2 regions of the Oceanobacillus alkalisoli genome follow, and region 1 is predicted to be linked to the other one. Evidence: a T-box and tRNA genes for the amino acid it is inferred to sense, from the RefSeq annotation. Region 1 holds a T-box; the other holds one or more tRNA genes.
The links. The T-box of region 1 lies ahead of metG (methionine--tRNA ligase). A T-box ahead of a tRNA ligase gene usually reads a tRNA of that ligase, here a tRNA-Met.
Positions count from the first base shown of each region.

Region 1 (10,881 bases):
TTACTTTCTCAGACATAATAAAAACTCCCTTTATAGTAGTAGAGATCTTTTATTATTTCTCTGTCTACTATAAAGGGAGCATATCACTGACCCCATGTCCCACTTAAATCATAGCATAGGTTGACTAGGATTTATGACTTGTTTCTTGACATTTAATATGTTTTATCATAAATTATATACATGAGCATGTGTTCATACATTGAGATGAATTAATGAATAGATGGAGGAGCTGAAATGATGATGGAGGAGCAAGAACGGGAACAGTTATTTACGGAAGATACGGAGCATTTGGATGAAGAGACATTGTTTGTCGTGTCACAAACGTTTAAAGCATTGAGTGATCCGACACGCATTCGAATCTTGAATTTATTATGTACAGGGGAACATTCCGTGAACGATATTGCAGAAACATTAAATTTAAGCCAATCCAGTGTCTCCCATCAGTTACGTTTCTTGAAAAATTTACGATTGGTTAAATACAGAAGAGCTGGGAGAACCTTATATTATTCAGAAGATGACGAGCACGTTATGAATTTATTGAAGCAAGCAATCAAGCATGCTTTACATCATTGATGGAGGAGGAACTTGAATTGGGACACAATCATGCACATGATCATTCGCATGGTGCAAATAAAAAAGTTTTACGGATAAGTTTTATTATCATTTCTCTCTATATGATTGTAGAGGCGGTTGGCGGGTTTCTTACAAATAGCCTTGCCTTACTGGCCGATGCGGGTCATATGTTAAGTGACGCCATCTCCCTCGGCATTGCCTTACTCGCTTTTACACTCGGTGAAAAAGCAGCGAACTATAGTAAAACATATGGTTATAAACGTTTTGAAATATTAGCCGCCGTCCTTAACGGTGTAACACTCATTATCATTGCCGGTTATATTTTCTATGAAGCAATCGGACGTTTCCAAAATCCGCCTGAAGTTGCTTCAACAGGGATGTTAGTCATTGCAATAATTGGGCTGTTCATTAATATCCTTGTCGCTTGGATCATGTTTCGCGGCGGAGATGTGGAAGATAACTTGAATATGCGCGGAGCATACTTGCATGTCATCAGTGATATGCTCGGTTCGATTGGTGCAATTATCGCTGCTCTGCTTATCATTTTCTTTAACTGGGGCTGGGCGGACCCGCTCGCAAGCGTTATTGTCGCTGCCCTCGTCCTTCGCAGTGGTTACTATGTTACAAAATCGGGACTCCATGTTCTAATGGAAGGAACACCGGATAATGTGGATATGGAAAAAGTGGTAAAAACCATTCAAAATGCTAACGGTGTTCAAGGCGTTCATGACTTGCATGTCTGGTCGATTACAAGCGGATTAAATGCTCTTTCCTGTCACGCGGTTGTTGACGAAGAAATGTCCATCGCGGAAAGTGAGGCGTTGCTCCGCCAGATTGAGCACGACTTGGAACAGCAAAATATTCACCATATGACGATTCAGCTAGAGACAATTGCACATTTACACGACAATTCAATTCTTTGCAAGATGCAGCCGGAATCACCGGGACATCACCACCATTAATAAAGGAAGTCCTTTAGATAAGGGCTTCCTTTTTAATCTAAAATTACTTTATATTAATTATACATATCAGACACACAGATTGTTATTTTACAAGACTCTTTTTCTTCATGTTTCCGACATAAAAAACCCCTTGATAGATTAAATTAGACAAAAGAATTATTCTGTTGTTTAATAGTGCTTTACAACTTTGCGTATTCCATGTTATATTGACAATTATTTTAAAAAAAGGGGGATTATAAAATGGAACATGGTGCAACTTCAATTGTATCTCTCATGATCGTTACGGGTGTTGCGTTTTTCATTCCAATTCTGCTCGAACGATTGAAATTAAAAGTGATACCGATTGTGGTAGCAGAAATTATTGCTGGAATCATCATTGGTCAGAGCGGCCTGAATCTGATTGATGTCGATAACGCATGGCTTACTCTGCTATCCAGTTTAGGTCTTATATATTTGATGTTTTTAAGTGGTTTGGAAATTGACTTTAACTCCTTCCGTGTGAAGAAGGGGAATAACTCTGGGAAGTCGAAGGAAATTAATCCCTTCCTCGTCTCAAGTACTATTTTTGTCTTTATGTTAGCTCTTGCTTACGGATTCTCTTTAATACTTGTTTCTCTTGGGATGATTGATGATCCGTATTTCATGACGATTATCTTATCAACGATTTCCTTAGGTGTTGTCGTACCGGTACTAAAGGAAAGGAAAGTGCTGAATACAAAATTAGGGCAAACCGTATTGCTCATCGCAGTCATATCTGACTTTGTCACGATGATTTTGTTTGCTTATTATTTAGCTGTAAAAGACGGAGACACGACGATTGTCTGGTGGATCATTCTGCTTGTTGCCCTCGTATTTATGCTTTATTTCATACTGAACTTTTACCGAAAGAAAACGAACATGGCATTGATTGATGCGCTAAAAAGAGGGACAGCGCAAATCGGAACGCGCGGTATCTTTGCATTAATCCTATTATTCGTAGCTTTATCGGAAACAATGGGCGTAGAGAATATCCTTGGCGCTTTCTTAGCCGGAGTTGTTGTGTCATTGCTTTCACCAGACAGAGAGTTCGTCCATCAGCTAGATAGTTTCGGCTATGGATTCTTGATTCCTATCTTCTTTGTTATGGTTGGGGTGGAGTTTGATTTCGGTTCTTTACTGGAAAACCGCAGTATTTTGCTGCTCATCCCGGTTGTGTTAATATTTCTTTTCCTGACACGTAATCTGCCGACATTGCTTCTTAAACGCTGGTTCTCTTGGAATGAAGTGTTCAGCTCAGGAATGTTACTGACATCCACTCTTAGCCTTGCAATTGTGGCCGCTACCGTATCGCTGCAAATGGGAATCATTTCAGAGGGAATGAACAGCGCGATTGTACTCGTTGCGATTTTAACCTGTTTTACTTCACCGATATTATATGCAAGAATATTGCCTGAAGTAGAGGAAACAGAAAGAAGCTTAGCTATTATAGGTGCTAACCGTGCGGCACTCCGAGCAAGCCTTAACTTTCAAAAGAGTAATTATAAGGTAACGATTTTTTCCGAGAAGCAAGGGAAGTTAAAATCAGAATCAGATAGCGAATTTCCGATCATTGAAATGAACAACATGACGTTGGAAAAGTTAATCGAAATGAATCTCTTTGAATCCTTCGATGGGATTATAGTTGCAACGAGTAATGATAATTTCAACGTGGAGATTGCCAATTACGCGAATGCAATCGGCTATGAAAACATCATTATCCGAATTGAAGAGCCGACATTGAATAAACAATATACAGATATGGGATTGGCGATTTATTCGAATGCATTCGCAGGAGAAATGGTGTTAAAAGCGATGGTGCATAGTCCGAGTCTTGTGCGTCTATTAACGGATAATGATGAGATTATTCGTGAATTTGTTTTAGATGGTATGAGATATGACCGGATACCGCTTCGTAAGCTGCCATTCTTGGGTGATACGCTTATCCTGTCCATTTATCGCGGGGAACGGGCGATTACACCGAATGGAGATACGATTTTACAACAAGGTGACCGTTTGATTATTAGCGGCAGCGGAGATTCGATGGAAAAAGTGGCAGAATATTTATAAAGGGAATTATTCCCTTAGCGTGATGGAGATACTGAGTGTAGACTTCATCACGCTATTTTTCTTCAGCGGATTGTGTATAACCAATATATTTATTTTTTTAAATACCAATCAAGAAATGTCGCTTTTTCTATTACGTTCAACAAGCAAAGGTCATCCACTTGTTTCTCCAATTTCTTATATTCATCTGGAAATTCTGACCGTACATCTATTTTTACATAAGGAAGCTTTTCCTGCGCTTTTTGAGAGCGTATATTAGTTAACTTGGCACCAGCGAAGACATATTCCATATTAAGTTCTGTAAAGGCAGTATATAGAATAGCTTCTTTTGCTAATTCATTATACCCTTTCCCCCAATAAGGATGACCGATCCACGTACCGATGTGACAAGTCTTTTTCACGTTATCTATTTCTTTTAAGGTTATTACCCCGATTAACTCATCATTTTCATTCAGGATTACTCTCGAATATTGTTTTCCTAATCGTTCATTCTCTTGCACAAATTCAATAAATTGAATTGTTCCATCGATTGAGGTTTGATCATTATTCAGTCCTAATGATTCCCTAACCTGTGGAGCTTGCGAGAGCGAAGATATTGTTTTTGCATATTTTTTATCATGGGGAGCTAATACTATCTTTTTCATTTATAACCCTCCAGCATAGAATTTTAATTTAATAAAGATGATTGTTGCTTTAACTTCTTAATCTCTATATCAATCATTGAGAGATCAAGTCTTTCAAAAAGCGGATGCACATTCGCTATTGTAGATGTTAATTTGTCTAACGGTTCCCATTTTAAAGCTGGCAGTTGTAAGAGCTTCTTAATTTCATCACTTGAAAACGGCAGAAATGGACTTAATAATTGTGCTATATTCGCAATGATATAAATACAAGTAATTAACGTATCTGCACATGCATCAGCAGATTCGTTTACTTGAACCCACGGTTTTTGTGTATCGAAATATTTATTCGCTCCACGGATAAATTCGAAAAGTGATTCTAAAGCTTGTTTGAAATGACCAGCTTCAATCAGCGAGCCAATTTGAGGATACAGCTTTTGAACGTCGTCTTTAATCTTATGGTCAACCTCCCCATCGGGCACGTTTCCTCCAAAAGATTTCTCGATAAATTTTAATGTACGATTTATCAAATTTCCGTACGCACCTAATAATTCGGCATTATGACTATAGACGAACTCTCTCCACGAAAAATCTGAATCTCGATTCTCTGGTGCATTTATCGTTAAGAAATACCTGATCGAGTCGGGATGATACGTTTCCAGTATTTCAGGTATCCATACTGCCCAATTTTTACTTGTAGATAGCTTTTTCTTCTCAATGGTCACATACTCATTGGAGATGATCTGCGTTGGTAATCCACTTTCCCCGATCCCTAATAATATTGACGGCCAAATGATGGAATGAAATGGGATATTATCTTTTCCATGTATATAATAAGACTTTGTATCTTTACTCCAAAAAACAGAATCATCTTTATTATTATTTTCAGCCCAAATTTTACTAGCAGAATAATAGCCTGAAACAGCTTCAATCCACACGTAAATCCTTTTGTCTTCATAACCAGTAACAGGAACCGGAACACCGATTGATAAATCCCTTGATACTGCCCGATCAGGCAGCCCCTCTTTTAGATATCTCTCCGATAAGCTAATTGCATTACCACGCCATAATCTTTTATCTTAGGCATTCTCCACATATTCCTGCAACTTGTCCTGAAATGCGCTTAATTTGAAATAGAAATGTTCTGTGTTTCTCGTTGTCGGAGGCTTCTCGCATACCTTACATTTTCTTTCTAACAGATCTAAGGGTTCCAAGATTTTTGAACAATGATCGCATTGATCCCCTCTGGCTTCCTTCCCGCAATTTGGACAGAGACCTTCTACAAATCGATCAGGTAAAAACTGCTCACAGGTATTGCAATAAGCCTGCTCAACTTCTTTTTTATAGATTTTTCCATTCGTTAATAGCTTTAAAAATATCTCTTGAACAATTTCATGATGTCGTTTTGCATCTGTTCGTATATAGCAATCATAAGTGAACCCAAGTTTCTTAAAGCTTTCATTAAACTCCTGATGATATTTATCCGCTATTTCCTCCGGCTTGACCCCTTCCTGCTTCGCTCTAATTGTGATTGGTGTTCCATTACAATCACTGCCAGAGACGTATAGCACATGATCTCCCTTCATTCTATGATAACGCGCCAGGATATCCCCAGATAATAAACTTGCAATGTGTCCAATGTGCAACGAACCATTTGCATAAGGCCAAGCTCCACCAATCAATACATTCATTTCATTTCCTCCTTAAAAAAATGCATATAAAAAACCCCATCCCCAGATAAAATATTATCCAAGGACGAGGTTATACCCGTGTTACCACCTTTATTCACTAATCACTCACATGATCAGCCTCAACAAGTACGGAACATGATTTTATGTTCTTATACCCTGACATTTATAACGAGTGCCAACTCTCGTCACAGCCTAACCCTTTCAGCAAGTTCAGCTGTGCAGCTCAGAGACCATATTCAAACAATTTATTCCTGCTTCTTTTCACCTGCCGAAGCTCTCTGTAAAGGACTTAAATTGATTTACTCTTCTCATCAATGCTTTTGTTATACATAATTATTATACTTAATTATATAGTTTACACATTTTTTATTTTAAAGCAACACCCAAAATTAATCTCTATTTTAATTATAGGACTCGTTTACATACTATTAACATTGGCAAACCATTAAAGTATTCCCGTCAGGATCTTTAAAATTAAAATAATGATTATGTTCAATTTCGGTAATTAAATTAACTCCTTTATTACTCATAAAATGAAATGCTTCCTCAATATCTTTTGTGTTGAAATGGAACGCTGGAGTTTTAAATATTCTATCCTCTGAGTAAATCTTGCTATCTAATACAATCCCTGTCCCTTCCATAGGAATAACGTAAAGATGGTCAAATAGAATTTCCCCTTCTGCTTTTACTCCTAAGATATCGCAGTACCAATCTCTCGCTTTTTCAATGTTGCTTACTGGGATAAATACTGTTCCAATTTGTTTTAAGATAGGATTTTCCATCAAATACCCCCTTAGGTGAATATCCTTTTCGATAAGCCCAATTAATTTAATAATGGAATGAATTTCATAATTACCAAAGTCAGCTTCACCATCACCATATGTAGTTGGGAACGAACCAACTCAGCTACATATGGTGATCGTGATGCATTAAATACGTATTATGAAATTCATTAACTTGGTACCATTTCTCTCAAAATAAGCTCTGTTTTCAAGCTCAAACGCAAATAACTTCTCATCATCTGACTCTCGTAATTTCTCAATTGTTATATTCATTATCTACCATACCGCCTCGTCAAAACTATTATTTATTATAGATGGGCTTCTATCCACTTCTTCAGCTTCTCTGCATAAATTGCCCTTTTTTCGGGCTTTGTTTGCAATCCTCTTGTCAGGTAAAAAAAATCTCGCTTATATCTCGGATAAACATGGAGGTGATAATGCCAAACATCTTGACTTCCTGCTGGCTCATTATGTTGTCGCGTGGTAATACCATCACAACGATATGTATCTTTCATTGCAAAGGCAACAATTTGAGCGGCTTGATGAATTTCGCCTGCATACTCTTTAGGAAGTTCATATATGTTTTCAACATGTTGATTAGGCACAATTAGAACGTGTCCTTTATTATTTGGCCACCATTTACTAGCTATGAAGGCGGTTACATAATCATTTTTGAATATCACATCTTCTTGTTTTGTTCCATTATTAGGTACATCTAGACCCGATATGACTCGGCAAAATGGGCATTCATATCCTTTTGGCATATGTGTTATTGGTTTTATCATATGTCTCTAGCTCCTATAAGTCTTTACCATTTTTTTATTTATAGCTATTGGTCCATTACTGTCTCATTGAAATGGCAACCATGATCACAACGCTTTCTCAAGAATTATTTTCGCTTCACCAGCTTTATCCGTATAAGTCCCAATCACATCAGACCCTAGCATCCTTACTATATTTCCCGGTCAGTAACCCAGCTACAAGCGGGAAAAATTGAACAAACGAAATATTGTTATCCGTTGCATATGGCAATAATTCCTTTTCAGCACTGCGATAAATAATGACTTGCACACATAGAATCAAAAATAAAATAATCGTCATACATAAGATTAAAAGGCCAAAAAGGATTAAAATAGTAAATTCCTCCTTCACACCTTTATGATACGTTAATTCCGTTTTTTGTAAATACTTCTTTTTAAAAATATGCTTATCATTTTAATACAATTTTCACACTTTTATATTATAATCGATGAATGTGTGAATATATATTGAAGGTAGGGAAAAAATTGAAGTTTAAGATGAATGAACATGGATTTGAGTCAAGCTTTGAATTTGGTGATCTAAAAGTATCGGGGCAGAGTGAATATGGTTATCGACCGTTTCAATTAATGATTTCTTCTATCGTTGGTTGCAGTGGTGGCGTGTTAAGAAATATACTCGAAAAAATGCGCTTGTCATATGATGATATTACAATCGGCGGAAGTAACACGAAATGAGGAAAAAGCAAATCGGATTGAAAAAATCCACTTGATTTACACGATAAAAGCTGAAGATATTCCACAGAAGAAAGCTGAAAAAGCGATTCAGCTTACACGTAAAAACTGTGCAATGCTGCAATCTGTAGTAGATAGCATTGCGGTAACAGAAGAAGTGCACCTGAAATCTCCGCGTGATTAATAGTTAAACTCAGAAATTATTTTATTGTCCCCCATATTTGTTGATATGGGGGCAATAACTTTCTATGTATCTTTTAAAAGTCCTTCGATGATAACGGCAGTAATAATTTGATTCCCCGATCATTGAACGGAAGGAACTTGCTATCCGTAATCAAGTGGCTAATATAACCGGCAAGACATGTATAATAAACACCCTGTATTCCAAGAGACTCATCCAGCTTCAGTGCAATATAACTAAAGAATATCACTCCGATTATCGAATGGGTATAACTTCGATGGGGAACAAATGAAGCAATTAGCATGTAGATTCCAAAGAGAATCAACCAAATTTCCTGAAGCGAAATACCTCCAGCAATGACTCCTACACTTGTGAGTGTGAGCATATGCTTCTGTTTTAACTTTGAAGAGATTGCCAGCATGGCAAGTCCTATTCCCATTCCCAGGTATTGCCGATTATCTTCCCCCTCAAAAAAGCTGTAAATAATCATTAATAGCCCAATAAGCTGTGCAATCGACCGCACGAATTTATGGGATAAAGTAATTTTTCCACGTAGCTTCCCATCAATGTCCAAGTCTGGAACTAAAGCCGAAACACTCCCTAACCCGATTAACAGAATGGTTACGGAAGGATCTGCCTGAACCATATTTGCTGCAACGAAGCCTATTGCTCCGCCAACTGTTGCATGTGCTGTACCATTCATCTTGCTGCTCCTTTATCTGCGTTGTTATTTTTTATGCATTCGAATGAATTTCATAATTACCAAAGTCGGCTTTCCCATCACCATATGTAGTTGGGAACGAACCAACTCAACTACATATGGTGATGGTGAAGCATTAAATACGTATTATGAAATTCATTAATACATTTATTTTACTACAAAACAAAAACTTTTTTATCCTGCACCTCTCACCATCATAATTTTCAGCTCACCCGGATATAATTCAATAATGGACATACTTCTTTTACTCGTTCGATATTGAAATAGGATGTGGATACATGAAATCAAAACCCTTTCTTAAAATGATGCTGTTTTTCATCGTTATTATAATTGTTGCAAGTCTTCCGTCCGTATTCCCGGAGGAACCCTTGTTCTTAGAAGCATCAAAGGAGGATCATTCAATGACGCTGGCTGAAAATAAAACGTTGGAAGAAAAAATCAATAGCCTTTTAGAAAATGAACAGCTTGACGGAGCTGTCGTTGGAGTCACTGTGAAACAAGCTGCGAATGGAGATTTATTATATTCCCATAATGGAGACATTCGCCTTCACCCGGCGTCCAATATGAAATTACTTACTGGAGCTGCTGCTTTAGAAACGCTTGGGTCTGATTATCAGTTCCAAACTGAAATTTTATCAGATGGAGAGCTGAATGGGAATACATTACATGGTAATTTGTTTATAAAAGGAAAAGGAGACCCGACATTATTAAAGTCTGATCTCAATCAATTTGCTAGAGAACTGAAAGCCCAAGGGATTGAAACCATCGATGGCGACCTAGTTGGTGACGATACATGGTACGATGATGTGCGACTTTCTCAGGACTTGAACTGGTCGGATGAGCCATTTCATACTGGAGCTCAAGTTTCTGCTTTAACACTTTCACCGAATGAAGATTATGATGCTGGAACAGTGATTGTTGATGTGATGCCCTCCGAAAGTACAGAAGGAAAAGCTCAGGTTCGGGTAAGTCCTGAAACGGATTATGTTAATATTGTAAATCAGACACAGCTCGTGCAAGCAGGAGGGGCACAAGATATTTCAATTGAACGAGAGCATGGGACGAATCGTATTATCGTAGAAGGAACGATGCCTGTAAATGGAACGTTGTCACGTTCCTGGGTCTCGGTATGGGAACCAACCGGGTATGTCCTTGCCGTATTCCGTGACGCTCTAGCTGAACAGGGAATTCAATTTACAGATGAATCTCGTAATATGTCGGGAGCAACTCCTGAACAAGCTCAGGTCGTTGCTAGCAAAAAATCTATCCCACTTTCTGAGTTGCTCATTCCTTTTATGAAATTAAGCAATAATGGGCTTGGAGAAGCTTTAACGAAGGAAATGGGGAAAGTAATGCGTGGGACAGGCACTTGGGATAAGGGACTTGAAGTAATAGAAGATGTCGTGACGGAAATTGGTGTAGAGCGAGAATCCTTCCTCCTTCGTGACGGTTCAGGAATGTCGCATAAGACACTGATTTCAGCAAATAATATCACGCATATTTTATATAATATTCAGAGCGAGAACTGGTTTGACGTATTTGAGTACTCCCTGCCCGTTGCTGGAGAAACGGACAGATTGATAGGCGGAACACTGCGGAATCGGCTGACTAAAGAACCCGCCAAAGGAAATGTAAAAGCTAAAACAGGCTTGATTACAGGGGTATCCACCCTGTCTGGTTATGTGACAAGTCTAGATGGGGAGAAACTTATTTTTTCTATTTTGCTTAATAATCATTTAGGTTCGAGTGAGTCTATACAGGAAATTGAAAATGAAA
Region 1 is NZ_JAKNRA010000008.1:41-10,921, forward strand. Features, by position in the region: gene L3V42_RS10885 (ArsR/SmtB family transcription factor) at 238-573, shown strand; gene L3V42_RS10890 (cation diffusion facilitator family transporter) at 591-1,535, shown strand; gene L3V42_RS10895 (monovalent cation:proton antiporter family protein) at 1,776-3,620, shown strand; gene L3V42_RS10900 (GNAT family N-acetyltransferase) at 3,710-4,261, opposite strand; partial or broken gene metG (methionine--tRNA ligase) at 4,285-5,928, opposite strand; T-box leader at 5,986-6,252, opposite strand; gene L3V42_RS10910 (VOC family protein) at 6,357-6,710, opposite strand; gene L3V42_RS10915 (HIT family protein) at 7,019-7,495, opposite strand; gene L3V42_RS10920 (aldo/keto reductase) at 7,644-7,811, opposite strand; partial or broken gene L3V42_RS10925 (OsmC family protein) at 7,997-8,387, shown strand; gene L3V42_RS10930 (metal-dependent hydrolase) at 8,461-9,087, opposite strand; gene dacB (D-alanyl-D-alanine carboxypeptidase/D-alanyl-D-alanine endopeptidase) at 9,384-10,881, shown strand, end outside.

Region 2 (10,881 bases), on a different contig from region 1:
ACCAAGACCTGTACCGCGTTGACGTCCGACTGCATCAATTTCATCAATAAAGATAATACATGGCGCATTTTTCTTCGCATTTTCAAATAAATCACGTACACGGGATGCACCGACCCCTACAAACATCTCAACGAAATCCGAACCACTGATGGAGAAGAACGGTGTTCCAGCTTCTCCCGCAACAGCACGGGCTAGTAATGTTTTACCTGTTCCAGGTGGTCCTACTAAAAGTACCCCTTTCGGAATTCGTGCACCAACTGCTGTAAACTTACGCGGATCTTTCAGGAATTCGACAACTTCTACAAGTTCCTGTTTTTCCTCATCCGCACCGGCTACGTCTTTGAAACGCACTTTTTCTTTATCGCCAGTAACCATCTTAGCCTTACTTTTCCCGAAGTTCATGACACGGCCACCACCGCCGCCACCTTGTGCTTGACTAAGAATGAATAAGAAAAATAGACCTATTAATAAGAAGGGAACTAAAGTCGTAAGGAATGTCATCCATGGACTTGGTCGTTCTTCTTCCTCTGCAGTTAATATACTTTGATCTCTTGCTAGTGTTGTAATTTCAGCGATTACATCTGTATTGTCTGGTACTTGGGCAACAAAAGATTGGTCACCATCATTCAATATACCGGTGAAACGGACGATTCCATTTGCCGGCTGCAGTGTCAATTCTTTTATTTCACCATTATTTAAAGCACTTATAAATTGCTCCACATCATATTGTTCACTTTCTTCTCCTGGGCCATTTATGATGCCGATTACGCCGATAATGACGAAGAATATCAGGACCCAAAAGAACACATTACGAAATATCTGACTCATTGCCAACCTCCTCCCATACCGGGAAAAACTATATTACATAGTACCATATGAAAAAGTCATTATACAACTAATTTAGCTTTATCATGCTTTTTTATTTTTCAGGACTATTTTTCCTGATAAATCTCTTCCTTTAACACCCCGATATACGGAAGGTTGCGGTAACGTTGATCATAATCCAAGCCATAACCGACGACGAATGCATCCGGCACTTCAAACCCTACCAGGTCTGCAGATATTGCAGCGGTACGCCCCGACGGCTTATTCAGCAAGGTTACAATTTTAATAGAGTTCGCTTTCCGGTACTTGAAGAGGTCGACTAAATAACTAAGCGTCAGTCCACTGTCAATAATATCCTCAATAATAAGCAGGTCGCGCCCCTCTACTTTCGTATCCAAGTCCTTTACGATCTTTACTTCCCCGCTTGATTTCGTCCCGCTACCATAGCTCGACACATCCATAAAATCGAGTTCAACATGAATGTCCATGTGACGGACGAGATCTGACATAAAGGGTAGAGCACCTTTTAATACACCGATTGCAAGCGGAAATTTGCCATCGTATTCTTTGGAAAGCTGTACTCCGACTTCTTTACATTTTGCCTGTATTTCTTCTTCTGTAATTAGAATATCCTCTATATCCTTATGCATACTGTCCTTTAGCATTCTTATCCTCCTACTGATTGCCTTTATCAAATTGAATATTTACAAACTGCTTCCCATCTTCTTCTGTTTGTTTACTTTTTTTTAATCCAATTAACCAGAGAATGTGATCTTCATCATCCACAACGATGGGCCATGACGCTCGCTTATGGAGGGGGACTTTTGCATCGATAAAGACACTTTTTAGCTTCTTTGAGCCGCGAAGTCCTTTCCAGCTCATCCGGTCTCCATCTTTACGTGTTCTCACATGAAGAGGAAACGTGACCTTCTCCACGGGAATGTAGAGCGAGTAAGGGGTAGCTTTATCGCGTGTAACTGTATATGTAGCTGTTAGTACGGATCCATCCGGCAAATTGGTTTTGCCGGGGACCCTTAAGGTTAAATGAAAGAATTGTTGCCCAGGATTGTTTGCTTCGAAGTAAAAAGTCAGTTTGTTATATGCCCGGTTCAGCTTCAAGCCTAGTGGAAAATCAAGTGTTGCGTTTCCCATGGGGCTTCTGATGAGGGTGAGAAATTGTTCCTCATGTTCATACGAAAGTTGATTAGGTAATGTTTCGTACAGATAGTTCAATATTAGATGAAAGGCACGTCTTTGTAAAGATTGGTCGTACTTTTTAAACAAATTAATTTCAAGTGTTGCCTGCTGCTTTTCTTTTTCAAAAATGACCACTTCTTGAACCGCACTTTTTGCTTCCTTTTGCAGAAATGCTTCATCTTCCGCAAGCGTCGCACTTAAATGCTGGGCTGTTCTTGCTATGTTCGCATTCCGGTCCTTCAACAGCGGGACGACTTGATGGCGGTAATAATTTCTTGTAAAAGTACGCTCAAAATTCGTTGCGTCAATTCGCGGCTGGATTCCGTTCTCCGCACAATAGGACTCGATTGCTCCCTTTGTGACAGCAAGGAGCGGCCGGATAATCATACCTTTTCCAAATGGCCGTGTAACGGGAATTCCTTGAAAGGCTTGAGAGGATGCTGTTCGGACAAGCTTCATCACAAGTGTTTCTACCTGATCGTCGCCATGATGACCAAGAGCGAGATAATCCGCTTCCAGTGCATTCATCTTCTCTTTAAAAAATTTATACCGAATTTCTCTTGCAGCAACCTCCGTACTAAGCCCCTCCTTATCCGCGAATGCCTGCACATCAAAGCTAGCGCCATGAAACGGAATACCCCAGCTCTCGCACATATTTTTTACATAAGTGAAATCTGCTTCCGCTTCTTCTCCCCGTAGCTGGTGATTAAGGGAAAGGGCATGTATATCCAATTCCCAACTCTTTCTCCATTTCACCAACAAATGCAATAAGCCCACGGAATCCGGACCACCCGAGACGCCGACAAGTACTCGTGCTCCCTTATGTAGAAGCTGATGTTTTTTTATAAAAGAACGTACTGCTTTTTCCATTTTGTCTCTCCGTCCATCGTATATACTGTTCTTATATTATCATAGTTTTCTTCCCCTCTAAAAGCACAATGAAGTGAGGATCGAAAGGATACTGAATAGGAAAATCCACATAGCCTCCAATAAGCCTATTTTCCCTGTTTCACGTTTGCTCTGATTTTTTCGGGAAAAGATAATCTGTTTTACTTCACGCTTCATTTGGTTGCTTGACGTGTATGTTCCGGTAATGGCTTTCTTCAATACCGGTGCATACGGTTGTAATGCTTTCTCCCTGTCTATTTTTTTAAATAAAAAACTTGCCCGCCTAGTCTCTGGTCGTGAGAATCGCTGTGGATAAAAAATTTCGAGGAAGATGATTGCAAGTGCGAATAAATCATAGCTTGGTTCCGCCCGCCGGGATCCAAGACCCCAATACCCCCGATCATAAAACTCCGTATATTCTTTAATAGCACGTCCGATTTGCGTCACTCCTCCAACATCGATCCAACGAATTCGCGGAGGCGCTTGGCTAATTAAAAGGTTATCGGTCTTTAAATCTCCAAATACCCAGCCCGCTTCATGAAGTTTTTCCAAGTCCTCCAGCAACTGGACCATAAACAAGCCTAGCCAGCTTGCACCATTTTTCCTGAAAAACTGCTGCACACTTTCACCCTGCACATATTCCATCACGTAAAATGTATATGTTCGTCCGTTCGGTGCAAGCCAATCATCCACATCTAATAAAGCAGGCCCTAGAAGATTCCCTCGGACCTGCTTTAATGCTTTCAACACATTGACCTCCAGGGTCATCGATGTTTGCTTTTCACTTATTTTGAGTGCGGCTGTCTGATTCCCGTGCTGACAAAGGTAAACCGTTCCTATTGCCCCTTCACCGAGCTTCCGCTTCATCATATAATTATTTCCTTTAAATTTCCCTTGGATAAGAGTCCCAGGGGGTATGCTAGTAACCTGTTTCTTCCAATCCCGGTTCATCGCCATGACGGAAACTCCTTAATAAGCTCTTTTTACCGAACTGATAAATGGCTTCCCGAAGAGCAGGTCCTGTTGGGGTGATTCCACCACTCGTGATCTTCGGAAATACCGAAGAAATCGAATCAAGCTTCGGTGTCCAATCAAGCACCTTTTGGATATTCTTCCTTTTCCCTGGGAAGCTATAGATGGCAAAGCGGTTTTTTCCTGTCCGGGCATTGAGACTAATCGAGAGATCGATCAAGGCCTCTTTCACCATCTGCAGTTTATGATGCATACTTGCGCTCGTATCTAGTAAAATTAATACTTCAAGATCAGTAGTTTCACCCAGTTCTTCGACTACTTCCACAATTTCACCGCGTTTTTCTGGTTCGATATCTTCGAGGCTTTGGTCTTTTCCAAGAATTTGTTTCAATTCCTGATTGACGAATCCTTGTAATGTCTCGTTCATCGCCTGCTTTGTCACCATTTGGACCGTCTGAGATAATGCTTCACTATAAACAAGTTGACTTACTCCGCCCCCTGACAGAGCGATCTCTTCCACTTCCGTCAGACCATGACTCTCTTCACTCTCATCATGATCAAGGATACCGATAACATTCACAGCGATTCCCTGCTCAAATGCTAGAGCCGCTGTTGCTGCCGGATCCTCCCCTTGGTTCGAACAGCCATCTGTTAATAATAAAATTTGCCTTAATGTTCCTTTTTTCATTATTATATTACCCTCCCGTTCCTAGTTTTATTAGCATCACCAGAAAACGGGGAGGATATACTCAGCCCAGAGCTTTATTTGGATAGATCGGAACGGATGCCCATTTCGGTTGATTCTTGTTAATCTTCGCAACGAGGACGGTCATATCATCATCAATTTCTCCTGATTTTGTACGGATCACCTCCTCCAGTAAAAGATCAGCAATTTCCTGTGGATCCTCCGTTTTCATTTCTTTTAGTGTCCGCTTCAGCCAAAGGTCCGTATTTTCCACATGTCGGGGCCCATCGAACACCCCATCACTTATCATAATTAAAAGATCTCCGGAGATGAGCTGGTCACTAACAATATCAATATCGACATCATGTAGGATCCCCATCGGCAGGTTGCCTGCTTCAATCTTTACTATTTCATCCCCCCGTTTCACAAAACTTGGTGCAGCACTCACTTTAAGGAATTTCACCATCGCATGATTCAAATCAATGACAGCAAGATCCAACGTAGCGAACATTTCATCGGTCGTGCGTAGTGCTAAAATCGAATTAATTGATTTAATCGCCACCTTTTCCGGGATACCGATTTGTAAAATTTGCTGAAGAAGCCGCAGCGTTTCTTCACTCTCCTCTTGGGCTCGTCTACCATTCCCCATCCCGTCACTAATCGCCATCGCATATTTTCCTTCACCGAGCTCCATCGTTTTAAAGCTATCACCGGAAATGAAGCCGCCGCCTTTTGCCGCATTGGCCGCTCCTGTTTCCACAACATATTCTTTTGCCGACCCGAAGGACAGGTAACTATAGCCATTTGGAAACGGGGAGATTTCTTCCTCTTTTACAACAATCATCTCTCCTAAAATATCCGTTAATACAGGGGCGATGAGCTTTTCCCCTTCGCCGTGATAATCATAGAAGGAGACCATCATCTCAATATCGACATTCCCTTTGTTCAGCTGATAGATATCGAGCTTTTCCAGTTCAATCCCAAGTCCTTTTAACGCTTCAATGATTTGCATTTCTTGTTTTTCGTGATGCTCCCTTTCTTTTAAAATCTCATTGGCAAAATCATCCATTACTTCCGAAACACCGAATAATTGATCTGCCACAATTCGCTTGCTCTCCTGAACCTGACGTCTCAGATGGTGGTTTGCCATGTAATAGGTCATCTCTTCCTTCATCACTTCAAGTGTTGATTTCGACTTGACACAATGGTTCTCAAACTCCTTCCTTATTTTCAAACTCGGCTCCTGATTACTCGCATAAGCTTCCTTCATTCCCTCCATGAGCTGATACGTTTTATCAAAGTCCTTCTGCCAGCAGCGTTCTTTCATGAAGCAGCTCTGGCATGTCCTTTCCGTCACCTGGCTTAGGAATTGATCCGTATCCCGTTTCTTAGCTGCATGACTGGATGAATCACTTTCCACCACAGCGAAACTGCGGGCGAGCGCATCAAACACACCAGAAAACTGTTTCACCCGATTCGCCGTCACATCCCGTACCTTTTGTGAATATTGCTGCTGTTCCCGTGCATGTTCCTCTGTGCCTGGTATGTAGCGGGAAATACTCGAAAACCAGCTCGCCGGTGTAATAAAGAAGAGGAAGATAGCAATAAAAGATTCGGTTAAGGAATTCACCAATGTAAAACTTTCTCCGTAGATGACGATGAGTAATGTCCCGACCAATAAACCGGCCGCAACACCAAACTTCCTTCCTTCTTTTAATAACCCTCCTAATAATCCGGAGAAAGCGAGCAAGCTCATCTGGAATAGGTTTGCCACGTTGGCAAGGGATAAAATCAGTCCGACAACGACCCCCACTGTTGAACCGATTGCCGCCCCGCCAACAAAAGCAAAGACCAAAACAAAATAACGGGCAAAAATTTGCTCCACCGCAGCACCGTAAATGACCCAACCTATCGTACCGGTTAAAATCGAGGCAATTAAAATAATCATACAGACGATTTCTTCATTTCTTAACGTTGGTTTATAGCGTTTTGGTGATAATAAAGGAATGCTTTGCATAAAGATAAGTACAAGCACGGCACCAAGCACACTTTCTACAACAATGAGCAGCCACTCGTAGGAAGTTATTGGTCCGTTCAATGAATAGAAGAAAATACGCGGCAACATTGTCGCAAATCCAACTGCAAAAGGAAGGATTACTTTTTCCCTTTTGATCTGCATAAATACTGCAAGAAGAATGAGAAATACAAGGACAGAAAGCATAATAAAGCCTGTATGTTCAAATGTATAAGTCACTGCCCCTAAAGAAACGGCAAGCAGCGCGTGTAGCGTTTTCTTCCGCTGCATCAGCCAGACGCTCGCAAGAAATGCTAAAGCAAACGGAGAAACTGCTGATAAAATGACCGCCCTCCCAAGTAAAAAGCCAATCATCACCAGCAACAGGCCTCGATCGATAAATAATACTTTTGCCTTTGTTTTCCATGGATGTTGTTTCTTTTTCTGGATATTTTCTTTCCAACCGACATATCCCGCTGATTCAACCGATTGCATCATTCACCATCACTCCATTCTTTTCTGATTAGTAAACCATATTCAGAAAACTTTTGTTGTCAAAATTTCAGTGCTCGTCCTAAAAATCGTTCGACGGAAAGAGATAAAGAATCCAAGATTAACGCACGAACGCCTGTCTGTTTGAAATCTAGTAAACTCAGTGGCTGTAGTCTGGATGGGGTGAAACGGAAAGGTGTGGCAATTTGCGGAAATGATGAATGTTTGACGAAAAAGTGGGAAATAGGGAGTGAGAAGCGTAAGATGGGAAGGCATATTTGTGAACATCAAGATTTTAATTGTAGACTCCGGTGGATATTTTCTTGAACTTCGGCATTTTCAATAAGAACTTCAACATTTCACAAAAAACCATTGACACAACCTAATTTCTGTTGTATTATAAATCTCGTTGACATTTTTGGCGGCGTAGCTCAGCTGGCGAGAGCGTACGGTTCATACCCGTAAGGTCGTGGGTTCGATCCCCTCCGCCGCTATATACAACCCAAAAGCTGAAAAGTGCGTTTAGGGATGATCGAACTGGACTGCGGTGTAAGAAGATAAAGGAAACACGGTGAGGCAACGAACCGATGTTGACTTATCGACTGAAAGCGCGGGAAGTTCGGTTCATCCCTGCACTTTGAAGCTAGACAATACAAAAGTAAAAAAGACCGGTTAGGGACTGACGAATTGGACTGTGATGCAGGAAGATAAAGGAAACACGGTGAGGCAACGAACCGATGTTGACTTATCGACTGAAAGCGCGGGAAGTTCGGTTCATCCCTGCACTTTGAAGCTAGACAATACAAAAGTAAAAAAGACCGGTTAGGGATTTCCACACCATTCCCTAACCGGTCTTTTTCAATCTATACATCAACAAAAAACAAAGCAGCAGACCCATCCTTTAGGATGAATCTGCTGCTTCTCTATCACAGAGCATTGTAATTTCCTTCGGGCAGCAAACTATTAACCGCGTTTAGCACCTCGACCTCCACGTTTGGACTCCGTATGCTTCTTAAGTGAGGCTAGACGATCTTCAGAATCCTTAAGGAAACGACTCATTTTCGATTCGAAACTTTCTTGACGCTCTTTTACACTTTTTTGGCGAACCGGACGCTCTTTTGCCTTCTTAATCGATAGGCCAATTTTGCCATCCTTCTCGACATTGATTACTTTAACCTCAACAGTATCGCCAACACTTAAGTGATCGTTAATGTCCTTTACATAGTTGTCAGCAACTTCACTAATGTGGACCAGGCCTGTTTTACCTTTCTCGAGCTCAACAAACGCTCCAAAATTTGTGATTCCTGTAACCTTACCTTGCAGCTTGCTGCCTACTTCGATTGACATAAAAAAAATGCTCCTCCTTAAAAGTTTGAGTAAAATTCTCTACATATAGTATATGGCTGTTCATGTAAAGTGTCAATATGACGGGTCTTCATTTGGGAGTTTAAAGATTAACTCTCCCTTTTTCGTAAAGAAATAATTCGTTCTTGCAATATCTAAGACATAGTCTTCATCATTCAACAGTTCAATTTCTTCAAGCAGTTGAGCCTCTTCCTGCTGTAATCCCGCTAATTCGGATTGCAGTTGCTCGTACTTCTCCGTTTTTTCGGCATGTAGTGCCCGTTGGTTCCAATGATAGACTCCCATAAAGCCGATAATCAATACTGTTACAATGGTGGATAACACAAGGCGACGAATTAAACGCTGCTTCTTTCGATTCTGTCTCTCTATGTATGCATCATACTGTTGGACGTAATTCGAATCTAATCTTGTTACCGTTTTTCTTTCTGCGGACAATTACCCTACCTCCTCTTAAACGTGGCATACTCCAAGCCCTTCTTTAATATATTTCTTATTGTACTATAAATCGGATGCAATTTGTGGAAAAATTTAATGAAATTTTCTGGTATAAGCGGTTTTAAAATTCTACCAATCATTAGGAATGGAAATAGGATAATTTTCAATATAATGGCTAGTAGTTTTACTACCAAATTAATTATAAATACAATGATGCCTGACAATAGAAAAAAGATCCATTTAAGCGGTGTGACGATGAAAATTAGATATACCTGCTTGATAAAGCGGAAAATGGTTCGTAGTACCGAGATTACCCCTTCCAGCACATTACGGTAGACCGTTTTCAATAACGCCTGATAAAAGGAAAAGCCCAACAGACAAGCTAAAAATATATAAAGCCGAATTTCTCCGGAATTAACAAGGAATAAAAAATAGAAAACAATAAGTGTCTGTAGAAGCCAAAAGCCGATTTCAAGTAAATAGCTGATGACTGTACGATTCTTCCAATGAACGGAAAACCGGCGGAACGTATCTTGGGCAAGCCCTAAGTAAATTCCACTTAGCACCATGACAGCCATTGTTGTAAACTGTACGGAGAGCGTCATCGGAATAACTTGCTAAAGAATCCTTTAGCTTTCTCCCCGCTTACTTCATCAATATAGGAAAGCTCATAAATTCTGCCCTTTATCGTTACATTGCCAGCGTTAACATCAAGATTTTTCAATTGAAGGTTTTGGCCGCGGATGATGAGATAGCCTTGCACTGTCTCTAGTAGAAACTCTTCATTATCAAAGCTGTCGACTTCCTTTACACCACTGATTTCAAGTGTTTTGCGATTCACAAGTTTTACTTGGTGATCTAGTTCTGTCCGATTATTATTAGTAGGATAATTCCCCAATTCATTCATAAAAAAACCTCCTTCTCACTGTATTTTATGAGAGGAGGGACAAGTATAGAACTTATATTTTTTCTTCTTTGACAACCGTATACAATGTTTCTGCTTCGTCTTTTCTTACCGTTTCACGTGTGTCATTAACCTGGACGGTGACAAGCTTTTGTCCGAATTCGATTTTAAGGGTGTCACCTGGAACTATTGTCGTCGAGGCCTTCGCTTGATTACCATTCACTGAAATTCTCCCTTGCTCAGCAACTTCTTTCGCCAATGTCCGCCGCTTGATTAAACGGGATGTTTTTAGAAATTTATCCAATCGCATCCTTATTCACTCTCCTTTGCTTCTTGCCAGTATGCTTCCATCTCATCTAGAGTCGCTTCTTCTAATCTTTTCCCCTGTCTTTTGATTCTTTGTTCGATATGCGTAAACCGGGAAGTAAATTTTCTGTTCGCGCGGTTTAAGGCAACTTCCGCATTTATCTGATAAAAACGAGTCAAGTTAGCGAGCACAAACAGAACATCACCAAACTCATCTTCAATATCTTCTGCTACTCCACTTGTAATTGCTGCTTCGACTTCCTTCACTTCTTCCTCAAGCTTGGCCCAAACGTCTTTTGCTTCCGCCCAGTCAAAGCCAACCTTTGCTGCCTTTTGCTGGATTTTCGCAGCTTTAGCAAGTGCTGGCAGGTGCTTCGGGATCCCCTCTAGGATGGAATCCCTTTGTTTACCCTTTTCTTGTTGCTTCAGTGCATCCCAATTCGTAAGCACTTCAGCTGCCGAATCCACTTGAACGTCGCCAAAAACATGGGGATGACGATGAATCATCTTTTCAGTAGCTGACAGGATGACGTCTTCAATTGAAAAATATCCGGAATCCGCACCGATTTGACTATGCAGGACGACATGCATGAGAAGATCACCAAGTTCTTCCGTAATATTGTCATCATCCTCTTGATCGATTGCGTCAATCAATTCATAAACTTCCTCAATTGTGTGGGCACGCAAAGATTCATGTGTTTGCTTTTGATCCCACGGACAACCGCCTGGCCCGCGCAGGGCAGCAATCACTTCTACTAAACGAGAAAATCGATGAGAAAGTTCATCATGTTGAATTGG
Region 2 is NZ_JAKNRA010000018.1:22,904-33,784, reverse strand. Features, by position in the region: gene ftsH (ATP-dependent zinc metalloprotease FtsH) at 1-828, opposite strand, end outside; gene hpt (hypoxanthine phosphoribosyltransferase) at 933-1,475, opposite strand; gene tilS (tRNA lysidine(34) synthetase TilS) at 1,501-2,892, opposite strand; gene prkT (serine/threonine protein kinase PrkT) at 2,950-3,867, opposite strand; gene L3V42_RS16415 (VWA domain-containing protein) at 3,830-4,570, opposite strand; gene spoIIE (stage II sporulation protein E) at 4,632-7,079, opposite strand; tRNA gene L3V42_RS16405 (tRNA-Met) at 7,494-7,567, shown strand; gene L3V42_RS16400 (S1 domain-containing RNA-binding protein) at 8,037-8,420, opposite strand; gene L3V42_RS16395 (FtsB family cell division protein) at 8,493-8,873, opposite strand; gene yabQ (spore cortex biosynthesis protein YabQ) at 8,879-9,478, opposite strand; gene yabP (sporulation protein YabP) at 9,475-9,780, opposite strand; gene L3V42_RS16380 (RNA-binding S4 domain-containing protein) at 9,833-10,087, opposite strand; gene yabN (bifunctional methyltransferase/pyrophosphohydrolase YabN) at 10,090-10,881, opposite strand, start outside.
Region 2: it encodes a tRNA-Met, which carries the amino acid that the T-box ahead of metG (methionine--tRNA ligase) is inferred to sense. The anticodon was not compared.